DNA from 3 places in the Paenibacillus sp. JNUCC32 genome. Region 2 is predicted to be linked to each of the others. Evidence: riboswitches for the same ligand, from Rfam matches in the RefSeq annotation. Region 2 holds a riboswitch; each other region holds the start of a gene.
What was found. Region 2 has a riboswitch for ZMP and ZTP ahead of rpiB (ribose 5-phosphate isomerase B). Riboswitches for the same ligand answer to the same signal wherever they lie in the genome.
Positions count from the first base shown of each region.

Region 1 (10,854 bases), 2.2 Mb from region 2:
ATTCATGGGTGATTGGCCGGAAGAAGTCGTACGTGCGAAAGGGATCGCTTGGCTGGCCGTGCGCGAGGATGTTGCGGCAAGTGTAAGCCAGGCCGGGCCTTCGATTCATTTCGGGCCTGCAGGATACTGGGTCGCGGCTTTAACCGAGCAGGAGCAGCAGGAGCTGTTACGAAGTGAGCCGGATGTTCGGAGGAAATGGGATAACGTCTGGGGAGATCGGATGACCGAGCTCGTGATGATCGGGATTGGGATGGAACAGGAACAAATCGAGCGGGAGCTGGACGAGTGTTTGTTGACCGACCGGGAAATGCAGCTGGACTGGTCAACGTTTCACAATCCGCTGCCATGGATGGCCATCGAAGAGCTATCGCTGTAAGGCTGCTTATCTGTTCGATCCGATATGGAATGCGGTAATAGAATTAAAAAAGCCAACTCGTCTAAACGAGTTGGCTTTTTAATACGGATTGTAGTTTGCTTCATTATTTGTTGATCAGTTGGCCTGCATAGGCCTGCACGTTTAGCGGAGCTGTCAGGTATTTTGGAGCTTTAGCCACAAACGCCTGAAAATGGCTGCTCGCATTGTGGAGCCCCACAGCATCCTGGTCTTTCCACTGTTCAACCATGAGATACGTGTTATCCTGCTCCGTATCTTTGAGCAGCTTATAAGATTCATTTCCTTGTTCCGCACGGGATGCTTCAATAAGTTCTTTTACGGATTCCAGAAATTCAGCCTCACGTTCGCCGTTTACTTTCATTTCTGCATGAATAATAATCATCGCTGTGACCTCACTTCCACTCTGCAATACGATCAATAGGAAGACGAGTCGTCAAACGCGCCTCTTTGGCAGCTTTACCTACCGAGATGAGCATGACCGGCACATAACGTTCCTTCTCCATACCAAATGCTTCTGCAATTCGGGATTTGTCATATCCGCCGATGGGGTTCGTGTCATATCCACGGGCACGGGCAGCAAGCATAAGCTGCATGGAAACCAAGCCGCTATCTATAAGGATCATTTCGCGGAAAGCCTGTGCCGGAATACGTCCGAACAGATCGGTATAGTTCGCCATCATCTGATCTTTTATCTCTTGCGGCAGATAACCGCGTTCCACAGCAGTGCCCATAATTTCATCTGCATTGTCGAATGCGTTCATATCTCCAAACACCGCAATGACTGCCGAAGAAGTTGAAACTTGTGTTTTGTTCCCTGGTGCATGCTCTTCAAGCGTCGCTTTTCCTTCCGGGCTATCAACGACAAGAAATCTCCAAGGCTGAAGATTAACGGATGACGGAGCCAAAGTCGCTTCTTCCAAAATTTCAGTCATCTCTTCACGGCTGATTTTGACCGATGGGTCGTATACCCGCACAGAGCGGCGGGAAGTAATAATTTCTTTATAATCATTGTTTAGGGTCGTTACAGACATGGTATTCTCTCCTTTAGTCTCTATAAGTTAATCGGTTTTGCTTGGGTGTTTCATCTGTTGAATCTGGCTGTTCAATTTCTGTAAAGCATGAACAAGCGCAAGTCGTTCTGATTCCGTGAGGTCTGCCTGCAGTTCCTCCATAAATCGATCTTTCTCCGCCTTAAACGCTGCGACTTTACTTTTGCCCACTTCAGTTAGCTGAACCAACGTAATCCGGTTGTCATTCTCGCATCTCGTCCGCAGAAGCAATCCTTCCGCTTCCAGCTGTTGAACATGACGGGTCACCGCAGCTGGATCGATAGACACTGCCTTCTGGAGATCCGACTGGCTAATTTCGCCGCCGGTCAGTTTGCAGAGGAGTTCCAGCCGATTGGGACTAACACCGGCACATCGTTCAAACCGAGTCGCAATGTGCTTATTCAGATGCATTAGCAAGTACAGCAGGTCTTGTGTATGGCATGTAGAGATGATAAAGACCTCCTTCAATTCATTGACTGGTCAATGGTTGATGGGTCAATCATATAGGATTATTTTCTGAAAATCAAGTCTTTTGTATAAAAAAGCGAATCGAGTCCATAGTTCCTTCAGATATTCTGAATCCTGGGAGAGCCCGAGAATTCTGAATCGCATTTGATGTATAATAGGTAGTAGATTCCTAATTCATAGAATGGATGAAAGATTCGTTTTCATTGAGAATGTAATGCTGACGCATGAACAACATAAATCAGGAGGACAAGATTATGGCAAAAGCAAAAGTTCCAAAGCGACCCACTAGGGATGAGTTTGTACTGGAAGAGCTCGGAAATCAGCTAACGGAAGCTTACCAGGAGGAATCGGTCATCGTACTGACGGTCTGGGGATGGGAAGAGGCGGTCCGCGGACAAATCGATCAAATGGACTCCCGCACAGGGAAGGTGCATATGAAACAGAACGGCGTCATTACGAAGGTTCCTTTTATGGATATTATGGAAGTGAATTATCCTAGGGACTAATCATAAACGAACCGAAAAAAAGGAGATCCCTGAGGATCTCCTTATCTTTTTTTCATATCCCTGCATGCATTCAAATGTCACTGCACCACGCCGCTGAGCAAGTCCTCCCACTGCTGGACAATGCGCGTTTTATCCAGGCGATGGCCGATTAACGTAAGATAGCCCCGCTGCAGCTTCAGCGTGCTGGGCTCGATGGCAAGCTGTGAACCTGCCCACTGAACCAGGGAGGGACCCGTGGAGAGCTGAATATATCCTTTGGCCCGTAGCAGGCCGGAACCGCGTGCAGCGAGAAAGGTTTCGATGAGGCTGATCTCAAGCGGGAAAGGGGTCGGGGCAGATAGAGTCAAGGTATCCAGGCCGGTATAGGAATGGCTGCCATGCCCGGCCTCTTCTCCGTGACCATGGCGATGCTCATTATGAATGAAAGCTCCTTCATGGTTGCGGTGCCCCAGCTTGCTCCGATCTTCTTCGCTGGTCCATGCGCTGCCTTGCAGGCGTTCCGCAGGACTCCCTTGCCGGTTGGAAGAATGAGATGAATGGCTATGATTCTCCGTTGGCTCTAGCTGAAGGGCCGTACACATTTCATGCTCATCCAAACGGCTGTAGTCGGTTACGGACAGGCTTGCCGTCGTATTGATTTTTCTAATGGAGGTAATGACTTTATGGATCTGTTTCTCTTCGCATTCTCCCGCCTTGTTCAGGATGATCCGGTCCGCGAAGCTGATTTGTCCCCGCAGGGTACGGACCAGCTCGCGACTGGATGCAAAGAAGCTGTTATACTCGAGGAATTTGCTGCAGTCGGCCAAGGCGATTTTGCCACGGATCGATATTCGATCAGCCAATGACGGATCCTGCAAATCCTCAAGAATCTGTTCAGGATTCGCCACTCCGGTCGTCTCGATGAAGACGAGATCGGGCTTCCGATCTAACAGGCTTTTCAGGGCTTGCCCCAGCTCGTCTCGTTTGGTGCAGCAGATGCAGCCGTCAAGCAGCTTCTCGATCGGAAGATCAGGCATTTCACCGGATAGGATATCGCCATCCACGTCCTGTTCGCCCATCTCATTCATCAGGACGGCGGTTCTCCATTGCCGATTGGCGGCATACGCCAACAGCCTGAGGAGCAGCGTGGTTTTGCCGCTCCCCAAAAATCCGCTAATCAGCACGACGGGTATCTTGTTCATTTATTGATTACCTCCTTGGTCTCGATATCATTCGAATACAGTTCATCAAACTCTGCGACAGAGTCGGGATTCGTGAAAATGTAAGGGGATGACGGCTGCTCGATCGGCTGAATCCGTTCCGCTTGAATCTGCAGCGTTTCCATACCGTTCACGGTGGTGACCTGGATCGTGCCATCGATCTGAACCCACGCGTCATTCGCGAATGACGAAGCATTCGCGGCGCGCACCATGACCCCGAACGGGACGGCGTCTGCCGTGCAGCACATCACGAGGAAGCGGCTGACGGCGAAGGCGTCTTCGTTCATATGTCCATCGCGGAAAACAAATCCTTGGACGGTGATGGCCTTTCCTTGAAAATGCTGTTTGTACATATCCATGGCCCCAACGGTCTCCGAGAAAATGTCCGGCTCCACTCGGATGACGGGTAAGGTATATAAGCGCTTGGCCAGCTCCGCGAATTCCACGCTGTAGATGTCTTTGGGAACAAAACGCTCGTTCAGTGCGATGTCCTCCGCTGCCGCCAGGTCATCATTCGTTCCATGCTTCTCCATGCCCGAAACGGCGGAAGCATTCCGCTCCTCGGCTTTACGGCGAACATCGGGGTTCGGATAGGTGTAGATCATGCCTTTTTTGGCCGCCATATCGCTGCCGAGGGCTTGGTCCGGCAGGAGCAGGCCGAACAGCAGCGGCACCGTGAATAACCCGTAAACCGATATGTTTTTGATCAGTCCGCTGGGCAGGGGGTGCTCGCAATCGCACACCTCGCCGGAAGCTCCCGCAATGGCGTGCCACAGCATGCCGAAAGCTATGAACAACAGCGGCACCGGACAGAGCAGAAGCAGGGTCTGCATATGGGGAGCCAAGTAATAGTCCAGCGAATTTGATGCGTTCAGATGCATGATATAGGCGGCCAGAGCTGCGATAAGCAGCGATCGCAGTATATAGTGGCTTCGCAGGCTCAGACGGGGCTTCACGTCCCGAACACCTCCAATCTCAAGTGGATATCCGAAGGCATAACAGCCTGAAGGTGCCGTTATTCCAACCGTTTTCGTGTATTGCCACTCCAGTTTGTTTACTACACCTAACCGCCGAATAGCGCGTTGACGGCTACAGAGCCGATAAAGACAAGCGTAATCACCAGCAGGCTTAAGCCGATCACGAATTTGGTCTTGAAGGTAGCCGACAGCATGAGCAGGCTTTTGAAATCCAGCATCGGGCCGAGAACCAGGAAGGAAACCAGCGGGCCGACGGTAAAGGTGTGCGTGAATGCCGATGCCACGAAGGCGTCCGAAGTTGAGCAAAGGGACAGGATGAAGGCAAAGCCCATCATGAACAGATAGGAGGCGGCAGGACCGTTCCCCAGAGCCAGCAGCTCCTCCCTCGGAATGAAGGATTGGATGCAGGCCGTCAGGAAAGCGCCCAGGACTAAATATTTGCACATCTCGATCAGCTCGTCTCCGGCGTGGACAAACATGCTTCTCCAGGTTTTGGGATGCTCATGCAACAAACGTTCCCCCTTGCTGGAGCCCTGTTCGGCGAACTCTTGAAAGGAACGCTTCAGGGGGCTGCTTCTTGAAAAAACATAAACGAGCAAACCCGTCGTCACCGCGACTGCAAAAGCCAGTCCCATTCGTCCGATCGTCACTTCGGGATGCGAACGGAAGGCCATGATCGTTGATGCGAATACAATGGGATTCAGAATAGGACCGCTGAGGATAAAGGTGACGGCGATATAGGCGGGCATCCCCTTCAGCATCAACCTGCGAACGACCGGGATCATCCCGCATTCGCAGATGGGAAACAGGATGCCGAGCATGGAAGCGAACAGGACGCCAACCATCGGATTCTTCGGCGTGAGACGCCGCACCCATTGCTCTTTTACGAACAACTGCAAAAGGGACGACAGCAGCACTCCAAGCAAAATGAAAGGAAGTGCCTCAAGGAAGATGCCCGTGAAGACGGTTTTAACCTGCTGCAGGTCTTGGCTGGGTATGGGGTTTAAGTCCTTCTGCAGCCATATCGTCAAGACCGGAATCACGAACACAAGCGGCAGTATAAAGGGCAGCATTTTGAAGATCGCCGGATATCTCATCAAGGCCTCCTGAAGCGAATTGTTCTTAAGACATTCTATGCTTGTACCATCGGCAACATACGTGATTTCAGCCAATAAATCAAAAACTTTACGATTAAAGGGCGGCCGCATAGCCGGTGGCGCGAAGTCCAAAGTCGTGATATATTAAAAAAAGTTATCCATGTGTTACTGGCGTAGCTTGGGTTACCAAGAGGGAGCACATGGGATCATATGCCGTACGCCTGGGCAAGAGGTAAGGAGACGTTCGAGTCGCCTTGCCTCTTTATGTTTTTTAATACAATGGCGAAGGAGCGGATTAGCATGAGTAAGGAACCCGTAATTTTGGATGGGAAAAAAGTATCCGATGATATCAAGGCAAAGCTGGCGGTGAAGGTACAGGAATTGAAACAGCAAGGGGTAACCCCCTGTCTGGCAACGATTCTGGTTGGCGATGATCCTGCTTCGGCGACCTATGTGCGGATGAAGGGAAATGCGTGCGAGCGGCTTGGCATCATATCCAAAAAAGTAGTGCTGGAGACATCGACAACGACGGAGGAGCTGATCGCCGCGATTCAAGCACTGAACGAGGATCCGGACGTCCACGGTATTCTGCTTCAGCACCCGGTACCGCACCATATCGATGAGCGGGCGGCTTTTGATGCCATCGACATGAAAAAAGACGTGGATGGAGTAACCACGCTCGGGTTCTCGCAAAATGCGTTTGGTTTCGCCGATTACCCGTCATGTACGCCGGCGGCGATTATCGCGATTATGGACTATTACAGCCTGCCGATCGAAGGGAAGCATGCGGTGGTGGTCGGACGCAGTCCGATTCTGGGCAAGCCGGTATCGATGATGCTGCTCAATCGCAACGCCACGGTTACGATCTGCCATTCGAGAACGAAGAACCTTGGGGAGATTGTGTCCCAAGCGGATATTGTGGTTGCGGCCGTAGGCAAGCCTAATTTCATTCAAGGGGACTGGATCAAGCCGGGTGCCGTCGTGTTGGACGCCGGTTACAATAAAGGGAATATCGGGGACTGCGATTACGAAGCCTGCGCCAAGGCGGCTTCCGCAATCACGCCGGTACCGGCGGGCGTCGGCCCCGTGACGATAGCGACATTGCTGAAGCATACCGTCGAATCGGCCGAGCGAACCGTCCAAGCTTAAGGGAATGCACTTGACTACTTGCACGTGAAGCAAGGCTGCACCCATGAATCATCCCCTTCGAATCTTTCATTTTATGCCAGAGCCTGGAACATAGAAGCAAATATGGACCATGCAATGCTAGGCTTGGAGCCCCATTTCACGGACCCCTGGACGTCATGGTATAGTTAGGAATAAGAGAAATACGAAGGGGAGAGATTCATGTTTATACGAATCATGGCCTGTTGTGCGGGACAACAGGGAGCTCCAGAGAATGATCCGTTCGATGCAGCGCTGCTAACGGCTCCGGAGATCTTGACATGAAGAACACGATCGCCGATATTGCCCACAAAGCCGGAGTTGCCAAAAGCACGGTCTCCCGTTTCTTGAACGGAGGATCCGTCAGTCATGCGACACGCCGCAAGATTGAGCAGGTTATTCAGGAAACCGGCTATATCCCGAATTCTTTTGCGCAAAGCCTGAAAGCGAAAAAAACGAGCATGATCGGCACCATTATGCCGCGTCTGGACTCCTTCTCCGCATCGCAGACTGTCGCCGGCATGGACGAAGAATTAAGAAAACACGGATATCAGCTACTGATCATCAACGCAAGCCAGGATTTATCCAGGGAGATCGAAGCGCTGTATGATCTCGCCAGACAAAAAATATCAGGCATTATTCTGTTCGCCACGCAGGTTACGGAAACCCATCTTGCCGCGATTCAAGAGATCGGCATTCCGGTCATTCTGCTCGGACAACAGCACGACCATGTCCACAGCATGATCTATAACGATTATGCCGCAGGTTATGACATGGGCCGGTACGTGCTGTCGATGGGACATCGTCAAATTGCCTATATCGGGGTGACGGAAAAGGACGTAGCCGTCGGAGTCAAGCGGAAGGAAGGGTTCCTCAAAGCGGTAAGCGAGTATGAAGAGGCGGAAGCGGTTCTCTATGAGAGTGGATTCAAGATGTCGGATGGTGTGAAGACGGCATGCTCCATGTTTGAGCTTCACCGAACGCTGCCAACGGCCGTGGTCTGCGCCACGGACAACATTGCGCTAGGCGTGATGAAAGCTGCGCACATGAAAGGCATCTCTATTCCCGACCAACTTTCCGTGACCGGATTTGGCGGATACGACGTAACCGAGGTGATTCATCCCGGGTTAACAACGGTGAAATATGGATATTTCCAAGCGGGCCACCTCGCGGCACAGCATATTATGAAGCTGGTCAACGACGAGCCGGTGGATTTCCTGACGGTCATGAATTGCGAGATGATTCATCGGGAAAGCGTTGACAATCTGAATTAGGTATTTTATACTTCAAATAACGGAACCGGTTCCAATCCGAGTGTTTGCTTGGTATTGGAACTGAGTTCATTATTTTTACCTTTGATTGGAACCGGTTCCACTACGGTAGCGTGCACGCGTTAGCATGTTCAGTTTGATTTTTCAGCAAGCCCATTTATAAGGAGAAGAGATATGGACAGAGAACTGAAATACCGACGCCTGGATCAGGCTTCTCCCGAAGAGCTTTCCTCCATTAGGAAGAAAGTGCGATTAAGCGAATGGAGGCAAAAATTTCACGTGCAGCCCATCATGGGCCTGATGAATGATCCCAATGGATTTTCTTATTACAACGGAGAGTATCACTTGTTTTACCAATGGTTTCCTCTGGGTACGTTTCACGGCTTGAAATACTGGTACCATACTTCCTCGAAAGATCTGGTGTTTTGGCAGAACCAAGGCATCGCTATTGAACCCGGTCACCCCCATGATGCTTATGGCGCTTATTCGGGCAGCGGTATCGTGAAAGATGGCAAACTATGCCTCATGTATACCGGGAATGCCCGGGATGAGGAATGGAACAGGCAATCTTATCAATGCATGGCTGTGATGGACCGCGACGGATCCATCACGAAGCTCGATAAGCCGCTGATCGACCATGTGCCGGACGGATATACCGAACACTTCAGGGATCCGAAAGTATGGCAAGACAAAGACAAGTACCGGTTCGTCATCGGTGCCCAAAGGGTTAATCAGACAGGTGCGGCTGTCGTTTATGAATCCTCGGATTTGTTGGTTTGGGAATTCAAGGGGGAGATACAAACCCGGCTTCAGCATTTCGGCTATATGTGGGAATGCCCCGACTATTTTGAACTGGATGGCCAGGGCGTGCTTCTGTTTTCCCCGCAAGGGCTGCTTCCGGAGGACGACCATTTTCGAAACATTTACCAATCCGGCTATGTTTCAGGCAAGCCGCTCAATAGGGATACGCTGGAGTTTGATCACGGTCCTTTTTGCGAGCTGGACAGAGGTTTTGATTTCTACGCGCCGCAGACCATGCTGGATGAGAAAGACAGGCGCATCATGGTGGGCTGGATGGGTTTGCCGGATATCGGGTATCCCACCGATTCGCATGGCTGGGCCCATTGTTTGACGCTTCCGCGTATGCTTACGTTCCGTGAAGGCAGGCTGATTCAACAGCCGGTTCCCGAGCTTCAAGCGCTCCGCGATCATGCCGCTCAGGCAGTGGATACGCTTCACAGCGAAGTGAAGAGTTACGAGGGGGTTCAAGGAACCGCATTCGAAATGATATGCGAGTTCCAAGCCATCGAGGCGGACGTCGTTGGCATTGAATTTCGGGCTGGCGAAGGGGAACGAACCGTTATTCGATATGAATCCGGCCAACGGAAGGTTACGCTGGATCGCTCTTCTTCGGGTGCAACGATTGTCAGTGATTACGGAGCGGAACGATCCTGTATGCTGCCAACCGAAAGAAATTCGATCAAATTTCATCTGTTCGTGGACATTTCTTCGGTCGAGCTGTTCATCAACGATGGCGAAGAGGTGTTTACAAGCAGAATTTTTCCGAAGTGGAACAGCCGTAACATTCGATTTTTCGTACAGAACGGCAGTGCCGGCTTGAAGGTCGAGAAATGGGATCTGACCGAAGCCGTAAAAGATAAAGAAGGGGCTGAATGAACATGGCAGCGGATAATCGGGAAATCGCAAGGCAGGTAGTGGAAGCCATTGGCGGCAGGGAGAACATCGCTTCCTTTGCCCATTGTGCCACCAGGCTGAGAATCATGGTTCATGATCAGAAGAAAATTGACCAGAAGAAGGTCGAGCAGATCGACAAGGTCAAAGGAGCCTTTTTCAACTCCGGGCAGTATCAGATCATTTTCGGAACAGGAACCGTCAATCAGATTTTTGAAGCGGTCGAATCCCTTGGAATGGAGAGCACAAGCAAGGAAGAACTGAAATCTCAGGCGAAAAAGTCGGGGAATCCGTTTCAGCGGGCGATTCGTACATTCGGTGACGTGTTTGTGCCGATTATCCCGGTATTGGTCGCCACTGGCTTGTTCATGGGATTACGGGGGCTGCTGACCCAGGATACCGTGCTTGCCTGGTTCGGTGCGACACCGGATGATATCTCGGCTAATTTCCTGCTCTTCACCCAGGTACTGACGGATACGGCTTTTGCTTTCTTGCCCGCCTTGGTGGCTTGGTCCGCGTTCAGGGTGTTCGGAGGCAGCCCCGTGCTGGGTATCGTCCTGGGATTGATGCTGGTTAACCCGGCTCTACCCAACGCGTACAGCGTGGCGAACGGCTCGGCTGAGGCACTCATGATCTTTGATTTCATTCCGGTTGTCGGGTATCAGGGCTCGGTCCTGCCGGCATTCTTCATTGGACTGCTGGGCGCGAAATTCGAGAGATTTTTGCGAAAACGCATTCCTGACGCCATCGATCTGATCGTTACCCCGTTTCTGACCTTGCTCGTTATGATAACCCTCGGCCTGTTTGCGATCGGCCCCGTGTTCCACTCCCTGGAAGAAGTGGTTCTGAACGCGACGACGTTCTTGCTGGAGCTGCCGTTCGGTATCGCGGGTCTGGTCATCGGTTTCTTTAACCAGATCATTGTGGTCACCGGGGTGCATCATATTTTCAACTTCCTGGAGATCCAACTCCTTGAGAAGACAGGGAGCAATCCGTTCAATGCGATCGTGACCAGCGCCATGGCAGCGCAGGGTGCA
Region 1 is NZ_CP062260.1:1,393,151-1,404,004, forward strand. Features, by position in the region: gene JNUCC32_RS06450 (GTP-binding protein) at 1-376, shown strand, start outside; gene JNUCC32_RS06455 (putative quinol monooxygenase) at 480-776, opposite strand; gene JNUCC32_RS06460 (nitroreductase family protein) at 787-1,425, opposite strand; gene JNUCC32_RS06465 (MarR family winged helix-turn-helix transcriptional regulator) at 1,453-1,854, opposite strand; gene JNUCC32_RS06470 (YolD-like family protein) at 2,166-2,417, shown strand; gene JNUCC32_RS06475 (CobW family GTP-binding protein) at 2,495-3,598, opposite strand; gene JNUCC32_RS06480 (TIGR03943 family putative permease subunit) at 3,595-4,572, opposite strand; gene JNUCC32_RS06485 (permease) at 4,680-5,690, opposite strand; ZMP/ZTP riboswitch at 5,845-5,924, shown strand; gene JNUCC32_RS06490 (bifunctional 5,10-methylenetetrahydrofolate dehydrogenase/5,10-methenyltetrahydrofolate cyclohydrolase) at 5,991-6,839, shown strand; gene JNUCC32_RS06495 (LacI family DNA-binding transcriptional regulator) at 7,136-8,128, shown strand; gene JNUCC32_RS06500 (glycoside hydrolase family 32 protein) at 8,300-9,802, shown strand; gene JNUCC32_RS06505 (sucrose-specific PTS transporter subunit IIBC) at 9,799-10,854, shown strand, end outside.
Region 1: linked by a shared signal. The riboswitch ahead of JNUCC32_RS06490 (bifunctional 5,10-methylenetetrahydrofolate dehydrogenase/5,10-methenyltetrahydrofolate cyclohydrolase) and the one ahead of rpiB (ribose 5-phosphate isomerase B) in region 2 are both predicted to bind ZMP and ZTP.

Region 2 (10,854 bases):
GGAACGTCAAGTTCTCCCATGCGCTGATCGGGCTTGTGCTGGTGGCAGGAGTGGCCTTCGGCGGCGCTCAGGCTTACATTCATTATCATGATGAACTGCTGGAATCGAAAATACTGAAGCCGCACTGGGTGGAACGGATTGATCCGTGGCTGTATCCGGAGAAAGCGACCGCCAAGGCCAGCTATCATACGACGAATGCGAAGCTTGCCATCGCCTCCGGCGGCATGAGCGGCGAGGGCTACATGCAGGGTTCGTCGATACAGTCGGGCCGGGTGCCTTATGCGTACTCCGACTCCATCTTTGTGCAGATTGCCGAGGAGTTCGGATTTATTGGTTCCTCCGTCCTGCTGTTGTTGTATTTCATCCTGATCCATCGGCTGATCCTGATCTCCCTGGAATCCCGGGAGCGTGCGGGACCGTTTCTAATCATAGGAATCGTGGCCATGTTTTTATATCAGATCTTCGAGAATATCGGGATGTTTATCGGTTTGATGCCGCTGACGGGGATTACGCTGCCCTTCATCAGTTACGGGGGAACGTCCCTTGTGATTAGCATGGCGAGTCTCGGGGTCGCCATGAGCGTCAAGCTGCATGGTCAGGAAGTGGAGGAAGATATGCCGGATCCGCATGCTTATCGCCCGGCGGCCGCTAAGCAGCAGGCTTGATGGTCGGGTGGAACTTCGCCGCGGTCTGGAAAATAACCAAAACCGAATCGTCATTTATATGAGAGGATGCCGTTCCCATGGGAACGGCATCTTTTTTTGTTAAAGTCGTGACGCGCCAATCTATGAATTTTTTTCGATTTGCTAGATTCCACGTTTATATCTTTTTCAGTCGGACATACTGATAGCATCATAGAGTTTCGTTCATAGAGAGGCGGTTGTCCGAGATGAAAAATTATAGTGAAACCCTCCGTATTATCGTGAAAAAAATGGTTGTGCTCTTATCCTGCATGTTTATGGTCATCATGGCTTGGGAGGGACAGCAGATCGATGCTTCCGTTGTTGGCGGTCCGATCCCTCAAGAATCGATACGGCTTCGCATTCTCGCGAATTCAGATAACCCGTCCGATCAGCTCGTCAAAAGAGAGATTCGAGACGCGGTCGTTGAGCAAATGCAGATGTGGGTCCTGGAGCTGGAGAACCCGCAAAGCCTGGAAGACGCCAAAGCATTAACCCGGCAGCATCTTCCGGAAATCCGCCAGCTGGTGGGTGAAGAGCTGAGAAAAAGAGGGATCACCTACAATTACCATGTAGAGCTTGGCGTCGTGCCGTTCCCGACCAAATTGTACGGGGGCACGGTGTATCCGGCGGGCGATTACGATGCGCTGCGGATTACGTTAGGCGAAGGTCAAGGACAAAACTGGTGGTGCGTCCTGTTCCCGCCGCTGTGCTTCATCGACGGCGGCAGCGGGGATGCGGCAGCTCAGCCTGTCGAGAAGGGGATCCAAACGGTGTCCGCCGATGCGGGCGACGCTTCTCCGGAGGAAGCGCCGAAGAAGGCAAGCGAAAGCGAGCCGGAGGTCCGCTTCTTCCTGTGGGATATGTTCCTGGGCCTCTGGAATTGGGTGGCGAGCTTATTCTAGGATGATCCCGCGTATTGATTTCCAATACGGACAGGGTATGATAAACTTGGATGAAGAAGTACGTGTTCAAAAAGGTGGATTTTCAGCACCGAGAAGGTTGGATGAAGCTAGGGACTGAGGAGTGGAGCGTACGTTTTGGGTACGTGAGCACCGGAAGGCCCGGCTGAATTCAAGATTCGATGCCGAGCTGCTTCTTGATTCGCTTCGTGATCAAAAGCGGACTTTTTGAACAACCTCTAGAAGAGTGCTTTCTCTTTGGCGCGACCGGTTTCCATGGGAACCGGCACGGGACTGAAGAACGAGAAGCGCTTTTTCTTTTGGAGAATAGGCAAAACGCGTTTGGATGTTTATATATTTCATATACAGAAAGCTTGGGATAGGTATGGAACAGAACGGGAATGACAAGGAACGCAACCTGCAGCGGGAACAAGGCTCCCGGAATGCTGCATCGAAACCAACCAAAGTGTGGCACGTCTTAAGCTCCCTCTCCAACGAGAGCCTCGGGTCCGAGAAGGAAGCGAAGCAGGCGCTGCACGAAGCAGGACAGGTGCTTGCACAGGGCGGTACGGTGGCTTTTCCGACGGAAACGGTGTACGGACTTGGTGCTGACGCCGGCAATACGGAGGCGGTCGAGCGCATCTTCGCCGCCAAGGGTCGGCCATCGGACAATCCGTTGATCGTACACATCTCGGAGCTGGCTCAGCTTGACGGCTTGGTCCAGCGGGTGAACGAGACGGAACGGGCGCTGATGGCGTCGTTCTGGCCCGGACCGCTGTCGCTGGTGCTGCCCGTGAAACCGGGCGCCGTATCGCCTCGCGTGACGGCCGGACTCGATACGGTTGCCGTCCGGATGCCGGATCACCCTGTGGCTCTGGCTCTGATCAGCGCCGCCGGTTGTCCGCTCGCCGCACCGAGCGCAAACCGTTCCGGCCGGCCAAGCCCGACGCTGGCCAGCCATGTGCTGGAGGACCTGGCGGGGGCGATCGACGGCGTGCTCGACGGCGGCCCGGCCGGGGTGGGCGTCGAGTCGACGGTGGTGCAGGTCGGCGAAGATGGTGCCGTCACGGTGCTCCGCCCGGGCGGCGTCACGGCCGAGCAGCTTGCCGCGGTGGCGGCAAGCGTGCGCCAGGACCCGGCGCTGCAGCGCGCCGCCGGGGAGGCGGAGAGCCCGGCGCCGCGCTCGCCGGGCATGAAGTACACGCACTACGCACCGAAGGGTGCGATGTGCGTGGTGCAGGGCCCGCGTGCCGACGCGGTGTCGGCACGCATCGCGGCCGAGCTCGAGGCGGCGGCCCGGCGCGGGGAGGTGACCGGCGTGCTGTCGTTCGACGAGCACATCGGTCGCTACCGCGCGGACGTTGCCGTCTCGCTCGGCAGCCTGGCCGCGCCGGAGGAAGCGGCCCGCCGGCTGTACGCCGGCCTGCGCCGCTTCGATGAAGAAGGCGCGACTTTCATCCTGGCCGAAGCGTGCCCGGAGCAGGGGCTTGGCGCAGCCGTCATGAACCGGCTGCTGAAGGCCGCGGGACATCACATCGTCCACGTCAATGAAGAGGTCGATTGAACGGTTTTAGCATGATTTCCCCCTTGTCCGCATATGGTGTACAAGACCATGGGACTTGGGGGAATGGGGATGTTGGAGGCGTCTGTCCAATCGGGACAGCTTGCGGCGATTCTGCTGATGGCGGTTGCACTCGGGCTAGACGCATTTTCGCTTGGCATCGGAGTCGGAATGAGAGGCGGCATGCGCTTAGGCCATATGCTGGGCATCAGCTTCATGATCGCATTGTTTCACATGCTAATGCCGCTGGCGGGCTTGTTTGCCGGCCGCTATGTAGGTATGCTGCTGGGTCACGTCACAGGGCTTGCAGCCGGCGGGCTGCTCCTCCTGCTGGGCGGGCATATGCTGTATAATGCTTGGCGGGGCGGGGAAGGTCAGCGCATTCATCCTACCGCGTTCTTGGGCATGCTGCTGTTTTCGCTCAGCGTCAGCATCGACTCCTTCTCGGTAGGCGTTTCGCTCGGGATGTTCGTGGATGATGTGCTGCTGATCGTGATCTCCTTCGGTGTCGTGGGCGGTTTGCTGTCCATTCTCGGCCTGCTGCTCGGCCGTCAGGTGAGCAACAAGCTGGGAGAGTACGGCGAAATGCTGGGCGGACTGATTTTGATCATCTTTGGCGTGATGTTTATCTTTTGATGCAATATTTGTTACAATAATCCCAAAACAACCTACAACGGGGAGGTACGGGACCGTGAAAAATATATTGTTTGTCTGCACGGGGAATACGTGCCGCAGCCCAATGGCGGAAGGGATGCTGCGCAAGCTCGCCAAACAGCGGGGCATTCCCCTGGAAACGCAATCCGCCGGCGTCTCGGCCGTGGACGGCATGCCGGTATCCCGTCATGCGGAATCGATACTGCGGGACCAGGATATTCAAGATCGTTTGGTATCTAAGCCGCTGACCGCGAATCTGGTGGAATGGGCAGACCTGATTCTGACGCTGACCCAGTCGCATAAGCAGTATGCGATTCGGCAGTTCCCGCATGCGGCCGACAAGATGCACACGCTGAAGGAGTTTGTGGAGGATGACCGGCGGGTGCTGGATGATCTGCGGGAGCAGGACAGCCTGTACGCGACGCTTGAGCTGGCCAGATCGCTGGGCCGCGATGTCAGCGACCGCGACCGGGAGCGTCTGATCGAGCTGCGCCAGCGCATTCCGAGCTTCGATATCTCCGATCCTTTCGGTGGCTCGCGGGAGGAATACGAGGCGACGGCGGCGGAGATTCGAACGGCGCTCTTCCGCCTGCTGGACAAGCTGGAAGCGGATCAGCATAAATAGGATCGGCTTCGACGGAAGCGAAGAGTAAATCTGGATCCGGGCTCAATCTGGCTAAAAAAGCCGCTTGCCTTTCGCAGGGTATTGCTTTAAGATGAAGGTGAAAAACATGAATCCGATGTAACTGGCGACGAAGTGGATGAAACCACGATGGAGCATCGGAATATACGGCCGGTCGCCTGGGCAAAGAGCATTTGGAGCACAATACGTGCGCCGACTGCTCTTTTTTCGTCTTTTGCGTGGAGTTTGGGTTATAATGAAACAAGCTAAAACGCAAAAGCGAACATTCGAGGGGGTTTTTCATAGATGAAAATTGCATTGGGTACCGATCATGCCGGCATTCGTCTGAAAGAGGAGATCGTGGAGGTCATTCGGGGTCTTGGACACGAGGTGGAGGATCTTGGCTGCGGCTGTTCCGATTCCGTGGATTATCCCGATTACGCGCTTCCGGTGTGCGAGAAGGTGGTCTCGGGTGAAGCGGATCGGGGCATTCTGATCTGCGGAACGGGAATCGGCATGAGCATTGCCGCCAACAAGGTGCCGGGCATCCGTTGCGCGCTGACGCATGATGTATTTTCGGCCAAAGCCACGCGTGAGCATAATGACAGCAACGTGATTGCGCTGGGCGAGCGCGTCGTCGGCCCCGGGCTTGCTGCCGAGATCGTCAGCGCATGGCTGACAACGGATTTCAGCCAGGGCGAACGCCATGTCGGCCGCGTGAACAAGATCAAGGCCATCGAGGAGCGTTACCTGAAGAGCGAATCGCGATAGGTCAACGCGTAAGCTGCTGCGGTTATTGCGTATGGAATGAAGCATCTTCTGTGAAAAAAATTCATCGGGAGGACTGTGACATGACGGATATCTCCAAGGTTTCCTTGAGCGAACAGACGGCGCGGATCGTCCGCGAGCTGGCCGAAGCGGCAGCCTTAGGACCGGGCAAGGTGCTGGTCATCGGAGCCAGCACCAGTGAAGTGGTCGGACGCCGGATCGGCACGGGCGGCGCTCTTGAAACGGCGCAGCAGCTTCTTCAGGGCATTGCCGAGGTTCAAGCGGAATTCGGCTTCGCTGTAGCCTATCAATGCTGTGAGCATTTGAACCGGGCGCTAGTCATGGAGCGGGGACTGCTTGAAGAGCTGCGCCTGACGGAAGTGGCGGCTGTACCGATTCCGGGGGCGGGAGGCTCCATGGCCTCGGCGGCGTATCGGAGTATGAAGGAGCCCTGCCTTGCGGAATCCATTGAGGCCCATGCGGGTGTCGATATCGGCGAGACGCTGATCGGCATGCATTTGCGAAGAGTGGCGGTTCCGTTCAGGCCGAGCGAGCGTTATATCGGCGATGCGCGCGTAACGGCGGCTTACACCCGGCCGAAGCTGATCGGCGGAGAACGTGCCGTGTACCGGCTTGAGCAGCGGGATGATTCCACGCTGTGCGATTGATTCGAATGAGAGCCCGCTTTAGTCATTAGGTAAACTTGTAGTCTTGACTTGGCAAGAGAAAATAACGATTGATTATGGGAGGATATGAACATGATGGAACATTTGCGGAAGAATGACCCGGCTGTATTGGAAGCGATGGATTTGGAACTGAAGCGTCAACGCAGCAACATTGAGCTGATTGCCTCCGAGAACATCGTCAGCGAAGCGGTTATGGAAGCCATGGGGACGGTGCTGACGAATAAATATGCGGAAGGCTACCCTGGCAAGCGTTATTACGGCGGCTGTGAGCGAGTGGATATCGTGGAGGATATCGCCCGTGACCGCGCGAAGGAATTGTTCGGTGCCGAGCATGCCAACGTTCAGCCGCACTCCGGCGCCCAAGCGAACATGGCGGTGTATTTGGCTGCGCTCAAGCCTGGAGATACCGTGCTCGGCATGAACCTGGCCCACGGCGGCCATTTGACTCACGGAAGCCCGGTTAACGCGTCCGGCCTTCTGTACAATTTCGTTGCATACGGCGTGCAGGAAGACACGTTCCTTATCGATTACGACGAAGTCCGCAAAGCGGCTTTCAAACACCGTCCTCGTCTGATCGTGGCGGGTGCAAGTGCATATCCTCGCATCATTGATTTCGAGAAGCTTGCTGCCATCGCGAACGACGTAGGCGCATTGTTCATGGTCGATATGGCTCATATTGCGGGTCTTGTTGCCGCGGGTCTTCACCCGAATCCGGTTCCGCATGCCCATTTCGTAACCACCACGACACACAAGACCCTTCGCGGACCTCGCGGCGGCATGATTCTGTGCAAGAAGGCATGGGCACAGGCGATCGACAAAGCGGTGTTCCCAGGCTCCCAGGGCGGACCGCTCATGCATGTCATTGCTTCCAAGGCCGTTGCGCTTGGCGAAGCATTGGATCCGTCCTTCAAGACGTATGCAGAGAACGTCGTGAAGAACGCGAAAGTGCTGGCTGACACCCTGATCGAGGAAGGCCTGAACATCGTTTCCGGCGGAACCGATAACCATCTGATGCTGGTCGATACCCGCAATCTGGACATCACCGGCAAAGACGCAGAGAAGGTGCTGGATTCCATCGGGATTACCGTCAACAAGAACGCCATCCCGTTTGATCCGACGAGCCCGTTTGTCACGAGCGGTATCCGTATCGGTACGCCGGCAGTAACCTCCCGCGGCATGGATGAGCAGGCGATGGTGAAAATCGCGAAGATTATTGCCATGACCTTGAAGCAGCCTAAAGACGAAGCAACGCTGGAAAAAGCGGGCCGTTTGGTGGCTGAGCTTACGGATCAATATCCTCTCTATGCCGAAATGAAATATTAATCACAGTTTCGTCAGCATAAGAGGCCTATGATAAGAGGACCCCACCTGAAGGTGGGGTCCTCTTTTAGGAGCTGTCACATTCTGGCCAGATTGCTATGCTCGCATGCTCCCGGTCGGGTCGCTTGGCGGTGAGGATCAATATAGGCGAAAATGGAAAACCTAGGTGCAGGGCTGACGAAGATCCGGTTATAAGGTCAAAACTCACGGAAATAAACATGACTCGTGCAGGTGTCAATTGACTAGAGGGAATGATATAATAGACAGGATTTATGGAGCTCACAAGTATTTACGCCCATATTGAAATAACATTTGCATTCAAACCGGAGGGACCAGACATGGGAAAATTGGTGATTTGTGATCACCCGTTGATTCAACACAAACTTACATTTATACGCGATATGCGGACTAACACAAAAGACTTTCGCGAATTGGTAGACGAAGTCGCGACTTTGATGGCTTATGAAATTACGCGGGAGGTTCCTCTTGAATCGATATCCGTGCAGACACCGGTAGCTGAAACCCAAGGGAAGGTCATTTCCGGCCGGATGCTCGGCCTCGTGCCGATCCTGCGTGCGGGTCTTGGCATGCTGGACGGCGTGGTCAAGCTGCTTCCCGCTGCCAAGGTAGGGCATGTCGGATTGTTCCGCGACCCGGAAACGCTTCAGCCCGTGGAATATTATACGAAGCTTCCAACCGACGTGACAGAGCGGGAATTGATCGTCATCGATCCGATGCTGGCGACGGGCGGATCGGCCATCGCTGCAATCGACGTGCTGAAGAAGCGCGGCTGCACCCAGATCAAGATGATGAATCTCGTGGCTGCGCCGGAAGGCGTAAAGGCCGTGCATGACGTCCATCCGGACGTGGATATTTACGTTGCTGCTCTGGATGAAGGGCTCAACGACCATGGCTACATCGTACCGGGCCTGGGTGATGCAGGAGATCGGCTGTACGGCACGAAATAAGAGCCGAGCCAGTCATTCGTACGACTTGAATTGAAAAAACAAGCATGCAAAGAGGGGTAATTTCAAACATGTCAAAAGTGAAAGTGATGACGATATTTGGGGTCCGCCCCGAAGCGATCAAGATGGCGCCGCTTATTCTGGAGCTTCAGCGCCATCCGGAGCATATCGAATCGGTGGTTTGTGTAACTGCGCAGCATCGGCAAATGCTGGATCAGGTGCTTGACGTGTTCAAGATTGTTCCGGACTACGACTTGGACGTGATGAAAGACCGTCAGACGCTGAACGAGATCACCGTACGCGTTCTGGAGGGGCTTGAGCCTGTCCTGCGCGAGGCCAAGCCGGACATCGTGCTGGTGCACGGCGACACGCTGACAACGTTCCTGGCCAGCTATGCAGCCTTCCTGCAGCAGATTCAGGTCGGCCATGTAGAGGCCGGTCTTCGCACATGGAACAAGCTGAATCCTTATCCTGAAGAAATGAACCGTCAGCTGACCGGCGTGCTGGCCGATCTGCACTTTGCGCCGACGGACTGGTCTGCCGAGAATCTCCGCAAGGAGAATAAGCCGGAATCCCGCATTTACGTGACGGGCAACACCGCTACGGACGTGTTCCAGTATACGGTTCGGGAAGGATATACCCATCCGGTTCTGGATTGGGCACAGGGCAAGCGCCTAATCCTGATGACGGCGCACCGCCGCGAATCCCAAGGGGAGCCGCACCGTCAGATTTTTGAAGCGGTGAAGCGCATTGCCGACGAGTTCGAGGATATCGCCATCGTCTACCCTGTGCATCCGAGCCCTGCCGTCAAAGAGCCGGCTCACCGCATTTTGGGGAACCACCCGCGCATCAAGCTGATTGAACCGCTGGATGTCGTGGATATGAACAATATTTACACCCGTACGCATTTCATCATTACGGATTCGGGCGGCATGCAAGAGGAGGCTCCGTCCTTCGGCGTGCCGACGCTGGTGCTTCGGGACACGACGGAACGTCCGGAGGGCATTGAGGCCGGAACCCTGGAGCTGGTAGGCACCCAGGAAGAGAATGTGTACGAACGCATTAAGGCTCTGCTGACCGATCAGGAGCTCTATGACAAGATGAGCAAAGCCGCTAATCCTTACGGGGATGGACAAGCTTCCCAGCGAATTGTCAATGCGATTTTGCACCATTTTGGCATTCGAAAAGAGCGTCCTGAGGAATTTCACAGAATGTTCACAAAGGCATAGTTTACCGTATTCTGATTGGCAAGGGGACAGCATACAGTTGAACTGTACGGTTACCGCGGCGTTTTGCGCAATTTAGACTGCTCAAAACGCCGATTTTACACGGGAAATCCATCAAATCGATTCATTGACAAACTCTTGTTATATTCAGTAAAATGAGTTGGGATTAGAGGTTCATATGAAAAATCCGAAAAGTCAAGATAACCCTTGGTTGATAGCGCTATACATTAGCGGGGCGGGCGGTTTGCTTGCCGCTTACATTCTCATCGGTTTTTTTACCGGGCGATGGCTCATGAATCAGTTGGACGGGCCCAGAGTGTGGCTTGCCATTGGTACGCTTTCGGGGCTCTTTGTAGGGATTTTGAATATCGCTCTTCTCATTAAAAAGTTTTTGGGGGCGCAGGCGTGAATGATTTGACTTCCATTGTGAACGCTGTATTTAGAGTATCGTTACTCTTATTGTCTGCCTTGTTTCTCGGATGGGCTCTCTATCCGGAATTCCGCCCGATAATTATGGGGTTGATCATGGGCATGGCGGCGGGCTTGTTTAATGTACGCTTCCTCTCCATGAAAGTGCAGCAGCTGGCGCAATTGGCTGTCGATCCGGAACCGAAAAAGTACAACTTCGGCTTCATTACGAGATTGTGCATCGGGCTCCTGATTGTGATCTTCGCCGTAAAACTCGAACAGGTATCCCTAGGCGGTGCTATCGCCGGTCTGTTCATACCCCAATTGTTGACCATTCCTGTCAGCATTGTGTTCAGTTTGAGAAACAATCATTGATCAGCGCTAACTTGGAAAGGGGTGAAAACAATTATATGCATGATTCACCGATTATCAAACTTGGCGGATTGAATATTGACCTTTCGGCGGTCATAATGCTTCTCGTCACCTGTGTGGTGGTGTTCGTATTATGCCGGCTGGCGGTACGTAATCTATCTGTCGAAAACCCTTCCAAACTGCAAAACTTCATGGAATGGGTAGTGGAATTTGTGCAAGGCGTCGTAGCGAGTGCGATGGATCTGAAGAAAGGGAAAGCTTACATATCGTTGGGGCTTACTCTGATCCTGTTCATCTTTGTAGCCAACTTGCTGGGCTTGCCGTTCTCAATTATCACCGACTTGCCGGAGAACTTCACGGTCTTTGGTCAGCCAATCCTGGCTACACTCGGACTTGAACATGGCCACTATGCTCACGTATTGTGGTGGAAGTCGCCAACAGCGGACATTTCCGTTACGGCCGGTCTTGCGATCGTTGTATTCGTGCTCATGAACTACCTGGGCCTGAAGCTGAATCGCAAGCATTACCTGAAGCATTACATCGAACCGTTCCCGATCTTCCTGCCGCTCAATATCATTGAGAACCTGGCAAAACCTATCGCTCTGGCAATCCGGCTTTACGCCAACATTTTTGCCGGCGAGGTATTGATCACGGTGATTCTGAAAACCGGCTTCTGGGGCATTCCGTTCA
Region 2 is NZ_CP062260.1:6,152,514-6,163,367, forward strand. Features, by position in the region: gene JNUCC32_RS27155 (FtsW/RodA/SpoVE family cell cycle protein) at 1-665, shown strand, start outside; gene spoIIR (stage II sporulation protein R) at 890-1,585, shown strand; gene JNUCC32_RS27165 (L-threonylcarbamoyladenylate synthase) at 1,968-3,146, shown strand; gene JNUCC32_RS27170 (manganese efflux pump MntP) at 3,216-3,779, shown strand; gene JNUCC32_RS27175 (low molecular weight protein arginine phosphatase) at 3,835-4,422, shown strand; ZMP/ZTP riboswitch at 4,530-4,611, shown strand; gene rpiB (ribose 5-phosphate isomerase B) at 4,726-5,190, shown strand; gene JNUCC32_RS27185 (TIGR01440 family protein) at 5,271-5,855, shown strand; gene glyA (serine hydroxymethyltransferase) at 5,946-7,196, shown strand; gene upp (uracil phosphoribosyltransferase) at 7,532-8,161, shown strand; gene wecB (non-hydrolyzing UDP-N-acetylglucosamine 2-epimerase) at 8,230-9,387, shown strand; gene JNUCC32_RS27205 (AtpZ/AtpI family protein) at 9,563-9,793, shown strand; gene JNUCC32_RS27210 (ATP synthase subunit I) at 9,790-10,167, shown strand; gene atpB (F0F1 ATP synthase subunit A) at 10,203-10,854, shown strand, end outside.

Region 3 (10,854 bases), 2.4 Mb from region 2:
CCGGAATGCCGCAGGGAGCTTGATGGAGCACTCTCCTTATGCTCAGCCGCCGGATATAAAGCCATCACCGCGGCGAGATAACAGGCGCCGTTCAGCGGAAGGCCGTAATTCCGAGTTTTCTCCTCAATGATGGAGCGGGGCAATTTTCGGGTTAACAGCGAAGCCAGGAACGATTCCCGAAGCAAAGGCAGGCTTGTCCGGTAATGCTCCTTCAATTGGCGAACGTCCTCACGCTCCGCCACCTCCATATCGATTTTGTCCTTGATCTTGCCTAATAACTCCATGAAGCTTTCGGCAGAGAACGGCTTGAGCAAATACTCATCCACGCTGAGCGTAATCGCTTGGCGGGCGTAATCAAATTCGTCATAGCCGGTCAAAATCACGATTTTGCACAGCGGCTGATGCTCCCTTAGCCATGAGGCCAGCTGCAGTCCATCCTGAAAGGGCATACTGATATCGGTAATAACGACATCCGGCTCCAACCGCTCCGCAGCCTCCACGGCCTCTCTTCCGTTCTCCGCCGTCCCCTTGATCTCGAATCCGCAGGCTTCCCATTGGATTTCCTGAACGAGGCCTTCTCTCACATCGGCTTCATCATCCACTAACAGCACTTTATACAATGCGACCCCTCCCGTTTCTGTCCTGTTCGGTTGCAAACTGAATCTATAGTGATCTTACCTCGCCGCACCCAAATTGGGAATCTTCCACATTATGTTTTTTGCAACAAAAAAAAGAACGAATCCACGACTCCAGCGAAACAGTGCATCCCTGTTCCTGGAGTCATGATTCGTTCCGAATTCGATGGTACAGCATTCCTTACGCCTGAACGGGTACGGAGACGGGTTTTACCGGCGTGCTCAACCTCTTGATGCTCAGATAGTAAGCGATGCCGAGCGGGATGACGGCGCCCAGCCAAGCCAGCGGATTTGCCAGGCTTGCACCGAGGAAGCCGATCTGCGCTGTCAGGAAGATAGCAGCCAGTACCCGCATGATCAGCTCCATGATGCCCGCCACAGTGGGAATTAAGCTCTGACCAAGCCCCTGAAGCGTGAAGCGGTAGATAAACAGCAGCGACAGAAGCAGATAGGTGCTGCCGTTCGATATGAAATACAGCCTGCTGAGCGACAGCAATTCCTCTTGGCCTTGACCCACAAAAAGGCTGACGGCGGCAGGACCCGCGAATATAACCAGCAGGCCCACGACGATGCTGAATGATCCCGAGAGCCAAATACACTGCTTAACCCCCAGTTTGATCCGGTCTATGCGATTCGCTCCAAAGTTCTGAGCGGCAAAAGTCGCCATCGTAATCCCGAAGGAACTCATCGGCTGCGTGGCGAGCATATCAATCTTCTGAGCAGCGGTATAAGCCGCAACGGCTGATGCCCCGAGACCGTTTAGCGTGATCTGCAGAATAATGGCTCCGATGGCGATAATGGAGGCTTGGAAGCCCATCGGAAAACCTACCCACATATGCTGGCGAATAAATTTCCAATCGATGGACCAGTCGGCATTCTTGAATTGAAGGAGCGGGACCTTCTTATGAATGTAGATCAGACAGAGCAGGCAGGAGAACAGCTGCGATACAACCGTGGCAAGTCCGGCTCCGGCGACTCCCATCTTAAATACGAGAATGAATAAGAGGTCGAGCACGATGTTCAGAATGCTTGCAACGACCAGGAAGAGAAGCGGCGTCCGGCTGTCGCCGAGAGCGCGGAGCAGGTTAGCCAGCAAATTAAACAGAACGGCCGCGCCGACGCCCCAGTTAATGACGATCAGATACGAATACGCATCATCCAAAATTTCGGCAGGGGTGTTCATCATGACGAGGACGGGTCTCGTAAATATAACGCTCACGATGGTGAGGAATACCGTGAACACCAGACTGATCCATATACTCGTTCCCACGCTTTTGCGGACGCCTGCGATATCCTTAGCTCCAAAACGCTGTGCCGTTATGATAGACAAGCCAGCCGTCAAGCCTTGGGCAAAGCCGATGACAAAAAACAAAATGCTGCCTGTCGAGCCAACGGCTGCAAGTGCGTTCACGCCAATGGTACGTCCCACGATAAGGGTGTCCGCCATGTTGTAAAATTGTTGAAAAATATTACCGATCAAAAGCGGGATGGTAAACATGATAATCAGCTTGATCGGACTTCCTTGCGTCATGTCTCTCATGTAGATTCTCCTATGCCGTCAATAAACGTTCCTCTAGAGATTTATTTGAAATATTATGCTTCAAGCAGCGCTTATCGCATCGAATGGAAACATTATAATGGGTGAGGGTCGTTTGTATTCTTGTGTATCTTATCATGAAAGAACATAAATTTCTCCTATTTATTCCCGAAATCAAAACTAAAAGCAAGTACTCGTCATTCGAAGAGTCTGTACCCGATTTGGATCCCTGATTTCTCTATAACTGAAAAGGCCAACCGGTCATTTCGGTTGGCCTTTTCAACATGATGACATGTGATATCCCTATGGAATTCCGATGTTTATGCCTCTTCGACGGCAAGCTTATCCAAGGCCAGCTTCGCACGTGACCGCGCTTCTTCGACATCGCCGGCGGTTGACAGCGCGACTGCTACTCGTCTTCCGACCTTGGTTACCGGTTTGCCGAACATGCGAAGCTGCGTATTCGGAACGGCCAGCGCTTGATCGGCGCCTGTAATCGTATAGTCTTCCAGCTCTCGGCCGGCTTTCAGGGGGCGGCTGGCTCCCGGCGTGATCAATTCGATCTCTGGTATCGGAAACCCGAGAATGGCACGGACATGAAGCGCAAATTCGGATAGATTTTGCGTGACCAGCGTAACCAGCCCAGTATCATGCGGACGCGGGGATACCTCGCTGAAGTACACCTTATCCTCGGCCAAAAATAATTCAACGCCGAACAAGCCGTATCCGCCAAGCTCGTCGGTAATCTTCCGCGCAATATATTTAGCTTCCTCGATTTGCGCTTCAGACATATCGTGCGGCTGCCACGATTCGATATAATCTCCGCTTTCCTGAATATGCCCGATCGGCGCACAGAAGCTTGTTCCATTGACGGAGCGGACGGTCAGAAGCGTGATTTCCGACTGGAATGAAATGAATTCCTCAATGATCACCCTTCCGTTCTGAACGCGGCCGCCTTCCATGGCGATGTTCCAGCAGGACTCGATATCCCCTTCCGAACGGCACACGCTTTGACCTTTGCCGGAGGAGCTCATCAACGGTTTGATCACGCACGGAAAACCCATGTCCAGGACAGACTGCTTGAATTCCTCATAGGTATCGGCAAATCGATAGTCCGCAGTCGGCAGTCCCAACTCCTCTGATGCCAACCGGCGGATCCCCTCACGGTCCATCGTAAGCTTTGCGGCTCTGGCGGTAGGAATCACCCGAAACCCCTCATCCTCCAGCTTCACCAGCTCCGCAGTAGCCAGCGCTTCAATCTCCGGAACGATCAGGTCCGGCTTTTCCAACTCAATAATAGCGCGCAGCTTCTCTCCGTCCAGCATATCGATCACATGGCTGTGATCGGCAACGTGCATGGCAGGAGCATCGGCATAACGATCGACGGCAACGGTTTGGACACCCAATCGTTGTGCTTCAATTACGACTTCTTTCCCTAGTTCTCCGGATCCCAGCAGCAATATTTTTTTCGTTTTGAACATCGTTGTTTTATCCCCTTTTCATAGTTTCAGAGACGATAGAAGCCCAAGAAAATAATAAAGAGGTAAGGGAAATAAACTCCCTTACCTCTGCCCAGGCGTACGGCCGTTGTCATTCATGTGCTCCCTCATGGTTCCCCCATGCTACGCCAGTCACACATAAACCTATACATTGTTACATAAATGATACTGAATCTTTTCGTTAAATGCAATATCAGCCTGCGTCCTTAGGATTTAGACTTCAACATTTCGATCATATCCTGAAGCGAGTGTGACAGCCACTTCTTAGGATGAACGACAATCTGGATGTCCAGTCGAATGTCAGGGTGTTGAAAGGGAAGAACCGCCAGCTCTCCCCTCTTGATTTCCTCCTCTGCTACCATTCTCGGCAATAGGGAGATGCCGGTGCCGGACATGATATATCTTTTTATTGCCTCGGGGTTGCCCAATTCCAAACCAATACGGACGGGAGCTCCGCTGGCGCGCAGCACTTTTTCCAACATGATTCGGTAATTGCAAGTATCCTCGGTCATAATCCATTCGTAATCAGCCAGATGCTCCAGCTCGATGACGGGCAACCAGCGAAGCGGATGATCCGGATGGGCAATCAAATGGAGGGGCTCTTCCCGGATCGAGATCCAATTCAATGAAGTGTCTTCCGGTTTGTTCTCCAGAATAAGCCCGAGATCGTACTCGCCCTCTCTTACCTTACTGACGATGCTATCTTCACGATCCGTTTGCAAGCGGATGGCAAGATCTTCATGCTCCTGTCTTAGCCGATGAAGGACGGATGGAAGAAAATATGCGGCAAGCGAATCGATCGTTCCAATCGATAAGATGCCCCCGCCTTGTTTCGTCAGCTTTTCCTTAGACTGCTGGAACAGATCCAGCATTTGGACAGCATACTTGAACAGCTCCTCCCCTGACTTCGTCAGGCGCAGCCCTCTGCCATACCGTTCAAACAGCTTGACGCCGTATTCCTTCTCCAGCTTCTGGATCTGGGTGGTAACGCTGGATTGTGCATAACCCAATTCGTCAGCGGCTTTAGTAAAGCTCTTTCGAACAGCAACCTCCCTGAAGGTTTGCAGATAGATCAGTTCCATCGCTTTCTCCTCATCAATAATATTGATAATAACTATCTATTATTATAGATAACACCGATTCCGATTCCCATGGTAAAGTAAAGCCACAATTCATGAAATGGAGGAAAGATCATGTTGAGTCCGCAAGATTTGAGAGGTATTTATGTTCCGGTGGTCACTCCCTTTTCACATGAATACGCATTGGATGTTCCGTCTTATCATCGTTATTTGGAGAATTTGTTATCCCATGACATTCAAGGATTGATCATCAACGGTACGACCGGAGAGGCGCCGACGGTAACTTGGGAAGAGGTCGTTCAGGTGGTGGAGGAAACGCGAAAAGGTCTGGACGGACGGCAATTGCCGGTCATTATTGGTACGGGTACCAACGATACGTTCTCCAGCATGAAGCGGACGGAATGGGCAGGACATATCGGGGCAGACGCGGTATTGGTGGTCACGCCGTATTACAGCCGCCCTTCGATTGAGGGCATTATACAACATTTCTGCAAAGTCGCGGAGGTGGGGATACCGGTTATTTTGTACGAAGTTCCTTCGCGCACTGGAATTTCCTTACCGGTCGATGCCATTCGAAGAATCATGGAGATCCCCGGTGTCATCGGAATGAAGGACAGCACTGCGAGTACGGAGCTTATGAGAAGCTTGTCTCCATACGATACGAAGCCTGTTCTATGCGGGGACGATGTCCGCTTTCATGAGATGCTGCGTCATGGTGCATCCGGGGGCATTTTGGCGTCGGCCAATGTGAATACCGAGGCTTTTATTCGTGTGTATCAATTAGCTGCCCAAGGGGATTATTCTCGTTCCGAAAAGGAGTTTGAAGTGCTGCTTCCCGTTATTCATCAGTTGTTCGCAGAATCCAATCCCGCTCCGCTAAAATGGCTGCTTGCCAAGCAAGGCCTTATCTCATCCGACACCCTGCGCCTGCCGATGGGCACCATTACGGATGAGCTCAAGCTATCCTTGGATCAAGCACTCAAAAGCTGAGAAACTTTAAATCGTGGACGTAATAGATTTCTCCTCAAGAGTGGCGGGGCGCATACGCTGCCTTGCCTTTCTTGAATGGATGATTCGGATGCGATAGGGCGCACATGCTTTCAATCAGCAGATGATGGGATGGATGATACTGACATTTTACGCAAAAAAAGAAATCCTGCTTAAATCTATCGCTTTAAAGGATTGATGAATGAAATCGCCCCACTTATAATATGGGTACATTCAATTCCTCCCAGAAATTTGAAAGGAGACTTGCAGTGCTGCCCTATTCCACCCCTAATCATGATTTTGCCTTCGAACAATCTGTAATCGGTATGGCTTTGGTATCGCTAGATGGAACGATTCTTAAGGTCAATTCGGCACTATGTGATCTGTTGGGTTACTCGCCGCAGGAGTTAACTGCCGGGGCGCCGCAAGAAGAAAACAGCCTGCGCGAGTTATTGGATCGAGTGATTCAGAACGCTAGGGCTGCCCAAGGTCATCAGCCATCCGTCCCCCCGGTTGAACATGCTTACCGTCATCCGTCTGATCGCGAGTTATACCTTAGTGCACGCTGCAGCATTGATCACGATCCGGAGCGGGGGCCCAAGGGATACTTGGTACAATTCGAGGATCGATCGCTGCTGAGGCAGCTCATGAAACAGCTGGAGCAGAAGGAACAGAAGCTGAACGAGAAGGAAAATTCGTTTCTGCAGCTGCTGGAAGAGCTCCCTCTCTCCGTACTCATAACTAAAAAAGGCATTGTGCACTATGTTAATTCTGCCGCGCTCCGACTCGTCAATGCGACGCACTCACATGACGTGCTGGGCATTTCAACCGACGTGATCGTCGACGCATCGTATCATCAAGCATTGATGAAACGCAGGGCAACGTATGCCGAGAGCGGAGAAATCGGAAGCGTCGATTATCTGATACGCTGTCTGGACGGGCAGGAGAAGATGGTCACGGGATTTACGTTAATCATACAATATGAAGGCGAGAAAGCGGCCGTCGGCATCTTCAAGGACATCACGGAGCAGCGAATGGAAGAGGACCGCGTGATGCAATCCGAGAAGCTGACGACCGCCGGCCAATTGGCCGCCGGCATCGCTCATGAAATTCGAAATCCATTGACATCGATTAATGGATTCGTGAAGTTATTGCGATCCGCGGAACGCAGCAACGAGCTTTATTTTGAAATCATCGAATCGGAGCTCAAACGCATCGAGCTCATCGTCAACGAACTCTTGGTGCTCTCCAAACCGCAGGGCGCCCACGTGAGCGGACCCATCGACGTGTCGGCCATACTGGATCAGATCATTACGCTGATGAAGGTGCAAGCCGCTCTCAAGAATATAGAGATCATTCCCCATTATCCACTGGTTCCGATCTATGTACAGGGCGAAGTCAACCAGCTCAAGCAAGTGTTCATCAATCTGCTGAAAAACGCGATGGAAGCGATGAATCACGGGGGAAGCATCACCTTGGACATTGTGCACAGCGGTCCCGAGGTACAGATTATCGTGCAGGATGAAGGAGTTGGGATGACGCAGGATCAGATCCAATCACTGGGACAGCCCTTTTTTACAACGAAAGACACCGGCACGGGACTCGGTCTCATGATTACCAAGAATATTATTCATAATCACGGCGGTACGATGAACGTGGAGAGCACTCCTGATCATGGGACAACCTTTACGATCCATTTACCTGCATTATAATGCGTACAATCGGAGGACATAGGCATGGACATTCAAGATTCAAACTTACATAAACAATTTGCAATAAACTGCTTCAATCAGGTCTGGGATATCTTGGAGAAGAAGCAGCGGACGACGGAAGACGAAGAGAACATGATTCACATGTGTCATGCTTCCTTTTGGCATTGGAGCCGGGTGGCGGATCATACAGAGCGCAACCTGTCTATCGGGTATTGGCAGCTCTCCCGAGTATACGCGGTAACGGGTCAGGGCGATCAAGCACTGCATTATGCCAAGCGCTGCATCACGATCGGGTCATCGGCTAACCTCGAACCCTTCTACATCGGTTACGGATACGAAGCGGAAGCCAGAGCCTATCTGGTTCTGAGGAACAAGGAGCTTGCATTGGCATCCAAGCAAAAAGCGGCAAGTTATCTCGACAGGGTAACGGATAAGGAAAGCCATCAGATGCTTGCCAACGATCTCGGAAGTCTGGACTAACACGCAAACTGCGCATTATCGGATCTTTTATCGAAGGGGTTTCGCCAGATGATAACCGATATAATAAAAGACCTCTCTGCATAAAAAGGGGAGCTTGCTTCTTACGCTTTGGTAAGCGCTCCGTGACGCGGGATAAGGATTGGCTTCGAGACCCATATCTTCAGCCATCGCCATCGCCCGCTTCATGTGCAGCGGATCGCTCACGATAATATATGAGGACAGCCCTGCCGCATCGCCTATCTTGTTCGCATAATACAGGTTTTGCTCGGTGATCGTCGAACTCGTCTCTACCAGGATGTCCCTCTCCGGAACGCCGTGTTCGATGGCATATTGTTTGGCCGCTTCCGATTCGGCTACTTCCTCTTCGGACCCGCGTCCCCCTGTAAAAATGAGCTTGTCTACGTATTGTTGATCATACAGCCATAACGCATGATCGATGCGCCCCTGAAACACAGGCGAAGGTCTCCCCTCCCATACTGCTGCACCCAGAACGATCGCTGCATCGGAGGGAATATTCACCGTTCGCCCTGCATATTTCCAAATCGTGTATCCCACATTTATCGAATAAACCAGCATGATGGCTATCAGTCCCAGCAAAACTCTCAACAAGACGCGCTTTCTTCTGCTTCCTGCTTTCCGCGGCTGCATCAATCGGGTCATGCAACACCTCCAACTTCCACTCGTTCAACTCCAGTCTTCATTTTAGCATCATATGTACAGGGATATAATACAGCAAAGAAGCCTGCAGCTCCATAATCGAGCTGCAGGCTTTTGATTATCCAACTTCCTCTTGGTTCCAACGGACATCAATCCGTTTCATATCCATATAGCGTGACTCTGTTCTTCCCCTTGCTCTTGGCAATATGCATGGCTTTTTCCGTTTCGTCAGTCAAATGGGAAAGACTCAGCATGGAGGTGGGCGTTAGGCAAGCCGCTCCTACGCTTACCGTCATAAATCCGTCTTCCTCCGTTCGGTCCTTGGGGATGCTGAGCGCCAGGACGCCTTGACGTATCTTCTCAGCCACTTCATAGGTTCGGTCGGGATCGGTATCTTTGATCTTCAATATAAAGGTTCCGCCGCCGTAACGCGAAATGGCCGCTCCATAGTATTCGCCTATGATTTTCAGTGCGTCGGCAATCCATTGCAAACATAAATCGCCGCCATATAGACCATGAAGCGTGTTATACACCCGGAAATCATCGATATCGACCATCAGCAAGGCCAGAGAAACCTGGTTCTGAACGCTTTCCTCCCAATCCGTCGCCAATTCTTTTTCGAAAGTAGCCGGATTGGGCAGTTCGGTCAATGGATCTGTTGTCACGTAGCTCTGAAGCTGGTTCAATACATCGGAGTATACGCGATCGGGGCCTCCATCCGGGGTACCTTCTCTCAAAATGACCATAATGGACGATTTGCGTCCCTGATGAATGGCTGCCAGCATATATTCAAGCTCCATCCTCTTTCCATCCAGCGTATCAAACCAGCCGCTGCCGGAAACGAGCTGGGCCTGATTCTGATCCATCCGTTTGATTTGCTCTCTTAGACCCATGCGGGAACCATCGCTAGCCAAGGTGTATATTTCAAGCTGGAGCAGTTCCTCCGGCCTCGTTGCGCCAAACAGCGTCTCGGCCCGCGAATTGCAATACACGATGGTTCCCGCCGTTGTCAGTGACAAGAAGGCTACGGGGGAGTGGCCCATAAGCTGCAAATACCGCTCCTCGTTCTCCCTGAATATGCGTGCATTTTGAATGGCCTGTTCTTTGGCTTGTCTTAATTGAAAATCGGTTTGCTTGCGGACAATCGATTTCAATTGGGGGAGAACGCTTAATTCCTGAGCCTTCCATGAGTATGAAGTGCCCTCCACCACCTGCCTCCATTTTTCGAACGATTTTCGAGGGGATAAACGCATTTTATCCTCTTCTTGTATAACGGCTTTGGCCGGATCGCCAGCCCAATCCACGATTTCAACAACCTCCGGCCTGAACCACATGACATAGTTTTGTTGACCTGGCGACAGGGCGAGATACAATACGCCGGAGGCCGCACCCTTGAATGCTTTGGCAGGCTCATACTCTGCGCTGAGTTTCGAGCTGTGGTACGTATAATCCTCTGCTTGGGCGGATAACCAGCCGGCCAGCTCCATGACTTGCTTCGAAGTGGGCGTCGTGCCATACAACATCAAATTGTCCTGGTAATAGACGGCGGCACCGGTAGCGCTCATTAAATCCAGCAGGCCCTGCTCTTCGGTCTCAAGCTGCTCAAGCACCTGATAGACATCGGTGTTGCCGATGAAAATTTCGGTGAAACGGGCGGATAAAATTCGAAGCCTGAGCTCGGTTTGGTAATCATCGAGCTGCTGGCGTTGATACAGTTCGTTGGAGAAAAAGGATCCCAGAAAATTGCACAAGTTGCGGGTGCGGTGAGATACGTATTTTCGGCTGTAGTGATGGCAGGTGATTAATCCCCATAACTGGTTGTCATGGATAAGGGAAATCGTGGTTGTCGCGCCGACCCCCATATTATGAAGGTACTCAATATGAAGCGGCGACACGCTGCGAAGAACGGATAAACTGAGGTTCAGCGGCTTTCCGGTCAAAGGCTGCACGGTGGGGATGATCTCGACCGGCGTATAACCCACGTCAACAATCGTACGCAGCCAATTTCTCAAATACAGTTCACGGGCTTGCCGAGGAATATCCGATGCCGGATAATGATGGCCCAGGAAGGATTCCAGCCCTTGCTCTTTGGCTTCGGCAATCACTTTTCCGTTCCAGTGATCATCGAATTCATACAGCATCACACGGTCATAACCCAGAATGTCCTTCACGAGCTCGCAAGCCACTTGACTTGCTTCAACCCGATTCTCGGTTCGTTTCATCCGACTGAAAAAAGTCTGGATCCATTCAAAATCATCCGTAAAGGGC
Region 3 is NZ_CP062260.1:1,563,619-1,574,472, reverse strand. Features, by position in the region: gene JNUCC32_RS07335 (response regulator) at 1-620, opposite strand, end outside; gene JNUCC32_RS07330 (MATE family efflux transporter) at 817-2,175, opposite strand; gene purT (phosphoribosylglycinamide formyltransferase 2) at 2,493-3,653, opposite strand; ZMP/ZTP riboswitch at 3,736-3,817, opposite strand; gene JNUCC32_RS07320 (LysR family transcriptional regulator) at 3,878-4,753, opposite strand; gene dapA (4-hydroxy-tetrahydrodipicolinate synthase) at 4,865-5,740, shown strand; gene JNUCC32_RS07310 (PAS domain-containing sensor histidine kinase) at 6,007-7,449, shown strand; gene JNUCC32_RS07305 (hypothetical protein) at 7,474-7,929, shown strand; gene JNUCC32_RS07300 (YdcF family protein) at 7,957-8,589, opposite strand; gene JNUCC32_RS07295 (diguanylate cyclase domain-containing protein) at 8,736-10,854, opposite strand, start outside.
Region 3: linked by a shared signal. The riboswitch ahead of purT (phosphoribosylglycinamide formyltransferase 2) and the one ahead of rpiB (ribose 5-phosphate isomerase B) in region 2 are both predicted to bind ZMP and ZTP.